DNA from 2 places in the Delftia sp. HK171 genome. Region 2 is predicted to be linked to the other one. Evidence: riboswitches for the same ligand, from Rfam matches in the RefSeq annotation. Region 2 holds a riboswitch; the other holds the start of a gene.

Region 1 (2,448 bases), 2.2 Mb from region 2:
GGATGTCCCACTCTGTATGGTTCGTACCGACGTAGACAGTGTCGGCGCAAAGACGATGGAAACATCGGCACTCGGATCCAGCGTTTGCAGCGTGTAGTTGGCTGCCTGAATGGCAGCTCGCAGCGTACATGCGCCAGCAAAGGTGCCTCCCAGCGTGCTGACACAGGTGGTTGGTGTCGTTGCATTGGCATTGGGAGCGTCGCTGTTGTCGGTGACCGTGAAAACGACGGTCGCCGCCAGTGCCGTGGATGAGATACCCGCGCATGAAAGCAGCAGCAAAGAGAAAAGGCACTTCGCTGCACGCCACTTGCGAAAAAATGCCGAACCAGGCAGGCGATTGAGAGCATGCATGATATTCCCCGTTTTCTCAAGGAGATATGACAGGAAAATGATTTTCCCAATGGCAATGGCCATCAGTTGTACCCAGCGCATTTGCATCGCCGTACCTCGAATAGTTCTATTTGAATCACGAGCTCACAACTCACCTTGCAGCCGGTGAGGTTGGAAGCAAAATTTTTCGCGCAGATCCTGCGCGTCAATCAGAAAAGGCGGATTTCCATCAACGTTTGCGAGCTGCTCCGCTGCCCATTGAGCCGGACACACCTTCAGTCGGGTTTGCGACGCAAATCATTCCTCCCTCCACAAACCATATTCACCGTGCTTGTATTTTTTCAGTGCCGGACCAGTTTCCATGGACCTGCACCTGTGCAACGGTAAGTCGCCTATCAGACATATACACAACTCATGGTTAACCCATGCAGGTCCAATCGACCAGAACATGCACTGACAAACCACTGCACACATCGATAGGCTAAATCATGTTTTTTTCTATTTCAATAGTTTTTTTACATGCAGTCGGAGACTCGTGCCAGCGCTACGAGGGAGGCGCTTGAGCGATCTAGGGAATACCCTGAATCGGCCACACCACATACAGGTAGTAACTGGTGGTATCCCGAGTACGACTGGAACCGGCTGCGCAAGCCACATAGAATCGCCCCTGCAGGAGAGCAGGCGGGCACCACGGTGCCGAGCCTCACCGAAGGCGCAAACTCCCATACACGCTCAGGTTCCGTACTGCAAACACAACATGCCGTCTGGAGAGCCGCCGCACGCAATATGCGGCGCACCGAAGGAGCAAGCCCCGTTCCCATGGACGGCGGTGAATCTCTCAGGTACCAAGGACAGGGGGAGCGGCAGCTGCGTCACGACGGACGCCGGCTGCTTGCTATTGAATCCATAGCTACCAGCTTCCGCGTGACCGGCACATGCCTTTGAAAGGGCATTGTCATGCGCGTCATCGTTCTCGGAGCCGGCCTGATCGGCACCGCCTCGGCCTACTATCTGCAATCCCTGGGCCACGAGGTCACGGTCATCGACCGCCAGGCTGCGCCCGGCGCCGAAACCAGCTTTGCCAACGGCGGGCAGATCTCGGTCAGCCACGCCGAGCCCTGGGCCAACCCCGGCGCACCGCTGAAGTTGCTGGGCTGGCTGGGCCGGCAGGACGCCCCCCTGCTGTTCCGCCTGCGCGCCGACATGCGCCAGTGGCTCTGGGGCCTGTCCTTCCTGCGCAACTGCACGCCCGCGCGCACGCGCCACAACATCCAGCAGATCGTTCGCCTGGGCACCTACAGCCGCGAGGCCCTGCAGCAGCTGCGGTCGGACACCGGCATCCAGTACGAACAGCGCATGCAGGGCATCCTGCACTTCTACACGAACGCCCGCGAGTTCGAGGGCGCTCTCAAGCCCACCGAGCAGATGCAGGCCCTGGGCTGCGACCGCCGCCTGATCGACGCCGACGAAGCCGTGCGCCTGGAGCCGGCCCTGGCCCATGTGCGCGGGCAGATAGCGGGCGCCACCTATACGGCCGAGGATGAATCGGGCGACGCCAATCTCTTCACGCGCGAGCTGGCACGCATTGCCACCACCACGGGCGTGCAGTTCCGCCACGGCCACCACGTGACGGCGCTGCGCACCACGGGCGCGGGCGCCAGCCGCCATATCGACCATGTGGAGGTGACCAATGCCGATGGCCGCTACGAACGCATCCAGGGCGACGCCTATGTGCTGGCCATGGGCTCGTTCAGCCCGCTGCTGGCCCAGCCGCTGGGGTTGCGCCTGCCCATCTATCCGGCCAAGGGCTACTCCGTGACCCTGCCGGTGCTGGACCCCGCCAAGGCCTATCAGGTCAGCCTCACGGACGACGAGTTCAAGCTGGTGTTCTCGCGCTACACGGGCGCGCAAGGCGACCGCCTGCGCATTGCGGGCACGGCCGAGTTCAACGGCTACGACCGCAACCTGGACCCCGTGCGCTGCGAGGCCATCGTGCGGCGCGTGCAGCAGCTGTTCCCCGGCGCTGGCGATACCGAACGCGCGCAATTTTGGAGCGGCCTGCGCCCCGCCACGCCCAGCAATGTGCCGCTGATCGGACGCTCACCCATCGCCAACCTG
Region 2 (2,448 bases):
GCAGTTCCGTGCCTTCGCGCACGGGCACGCGCTCCAGGGCCACCAGGCCCACGCGCTTGCGCGTGAGCAGCTCGGGCGCCTGCAGCTGGGCCAGCACGGTGGCCGCGCCGGGAAAGCCGCCTTCGCGCTCGCCACCAATGCGGCGGACCTTCTGCACGGCCCAGTTCAGGGCGGCCTCGGCCGGGGTGGTGGTCGTGTCCAGATCGTTGCCGTACAGGCACAGGCCGGCTTCCAGGCGCAGCGAATTGCGCGCGCCCAGGCCCACGGGCCTGACTTCGGGCTGGGCCAGCAGGGCTCGGGCAAAGGCCTCGGCGTGGCTGGCGGGCAAGGAGATCTCGAAGCCGTCCTCGCCGGTATAGCCGCTGCGCGTGATGTACAGCTCGGCGCCTTCCCAGTCGAAGTGGCCGCCCGTCATGAACACCAGCCCGGCCGTGTCGGGCAGCAGGCGCTCCATGGCGGCTGCTGCCTGCGGGCCCTGCAGCGCCAGCAGGCCCCGGTCGAACTGGGGCTCGATTTCACAGCGCCCGCCAATGCGGGCCTGGATGTGCGCCAGGTCTTCGAGCTTGCAGGCGCCGTTGACGATCAGGAACAGGTCGTCCTCGCGGCGCACGAACATCAGGTCGTCCAGGATGCCGCCCGCGTCGTTGAGCAGCAGGCCGTAGCGCTGGCGGTGTTCGCCCAGGCCCAGCACGTCCATGGGCAGCAGCGATTCCAGCGCCGCGCCGGCATCCGGGCCGCGCAGGCTGATCTGGCCCATGTGCGAGACATCGAACAGGCCTGCCGCCTCGCGCGTGTGCAGGTGCTCGGCCATCAGCCCCTGCGGGTATTGCACGGGCATGGAGTAGCCGGCAAACGGCACCATGCGCGCGCCCAGTTCCTGGTGCAGGTCGAACAGCGGGGTCTTGAGCAGATCGGTGGTGGAGGCAGCGGTCAAGGAGGGACTCTCTTTTCGGCAAGGGGCAAGGCACAACGCCATCCCGGAATCCCGGGATGTCCTGCCCTGCTGTCCGCTTTACCTGAGAGATTCACCCGCACCTTCCATGCGTGGGGCTTGCTCCTTCGGTGGATGGGGCACACCGCCGTGCCCTGCATCTCTCTCCAGCTAGGAACGCCTGCGGCCGTGGCGGCAGGCGGTGCCAGTCCTTTTGCCTGAGCGTTCGGGGCGAACCCTGCGCCTTCGGCGGTGCCGCTGCCTGTGACCATTGCGGCCGGGCGGGCACTCTCTCCTGACCGGCGCATTCTAGCTGCGGCCAGCGTCCGCGCGGCTTCGGGATTTCCGCGGGCCGGCCCCAACTCCATGCGCTTGCCTGCATGGATGCATTTGCAAATTGCATAACTGTCTAAAAAATCTCCTACATTGAGATGCATCGATATATGAAATCTCGTGAGCGAGAAGGAAGAAGCGCACATGCAGCAGACGCTGGGAGACACATTGGCCTGGCCGGCACGTTACCTGCCGAACAAGGAAGCCCTGGTCGCTTGGGAGGGCGGCGAGCGCCGCGCCTGGACCTACGCCCAGCTCGATGCCGAAGTCAACCGCCACGCCCACGGCCTGGCCGAGCTGGGCATAGGCCATGGCGACGTGGTCGCGGCCTTTCTCTACAACACGCCGGCCTTTGTCTTCACCATGCTGGCGGCCGCGCGCCTGGGCGCCATCTTCAACCCCATCAACTACCGGCTGGCGGCCCAGGAGCTGGCCTTCATCCTCAAGGACGGCGCTGCGCGCGCCCTGGTGTTCGAGCACGAGGGCGGCGAGGTGGCCGCGCGCGCCCAGGCCCTGCTCAAGGCCGAAGGCGGCGGCACTGGCGCAGGCACCGAGCACTGGATCTTTGCCGACGATGCCCCGGCCGACCCGCTGCCGGTCTGGGCCACGCAGCGCCTGTCCGCCCTGGCCTGGGGCCGCAGCAGCGCGCCGCCCCAGGCCCATGTGCGCGAGAGCGACCCCTGCATCCTCATGTACACCAGCGGAACCACGGGCCGGCCCAAGGGTGTGCTGCATACGCACCGCAGCAAGCTGGCGCACAACGCCCTCATGCACCAGACCATGCAGTTCACGCGCGACGACGTGGGCCTGGCCATGGCGCCGCTCAACCACACGGCCGAGCTGCACACCAGCTTTCTGCCGCGCCTGCAGGCCGGGGCCACCCAGGTGCTGCTGCGCCGCTTTGACGTGACCGAGGCCTGGCGCCTGATCCGCGAAGAGCGCGTGAGCTTCTTCTTCGCGGCGCCCACCATGGTCACCATGCTGCTGGCCGACCCCATCGCCTCGCCTGAGCAGGCGCCCGCGCTGCGGCTGGTGGAGTACGGCGGCGCCTCCATGGCGCCGCACCTGATCCGCGAATGGACGCGCAAGGTCGGCAGCGACCTGGTCCAGGTCTACGGCACCACCGAGATGGGGCCCTGCATGTCCATCCTCCTGCCGCGCGAGCAACTCTCGCACGCGGGCTC

What was found. A riboswitch is a leader RNA that binds a small molecule or an ion and turns the genes downstream of it on or off. The one in region 2 is predicted to bind glycine.
Region 1: it holds a riboswitch for glycine, as region 2 does, so the genes downstream of both, BO996_RS00630 (D-amino acid dehydrogenase) here and gcvT (glycine cleavage system aminomethyltransferase GcvT) in region 2, are expected to answer to the same signal.

What each region holds. Positions count from the first base shown of each region.
Region 1 covers NZ_CP018101.1:148,116-150,563, forward strand. The annotation lists gene BO996_RS00625 (invasin domain 3-containing protein) at 1-438, opposite strand, end outside; glycine riboswitch at 1,085-1,195, shown strand; gene BO996_RS00630 (D-amino acid dehydrogenase) at 1,288-2,448, shown strand, end outside.
Region 2 covers NZ_CP018101.1:4,372,267-4,374,714, reverse strand. The annotation lists gene gcvT (glycine cleavage system aminomethyltransferase GcvT) at 1-934, opposite strand, end outside; glycine riboswitch at 994-1,112, opposite strand; glycine riboswitch at 1,128-1,239, opposite strand; gene BO996_RS19710 (fatty acid--CoA ligase) at 1,409-2,448, shown strand, end outside.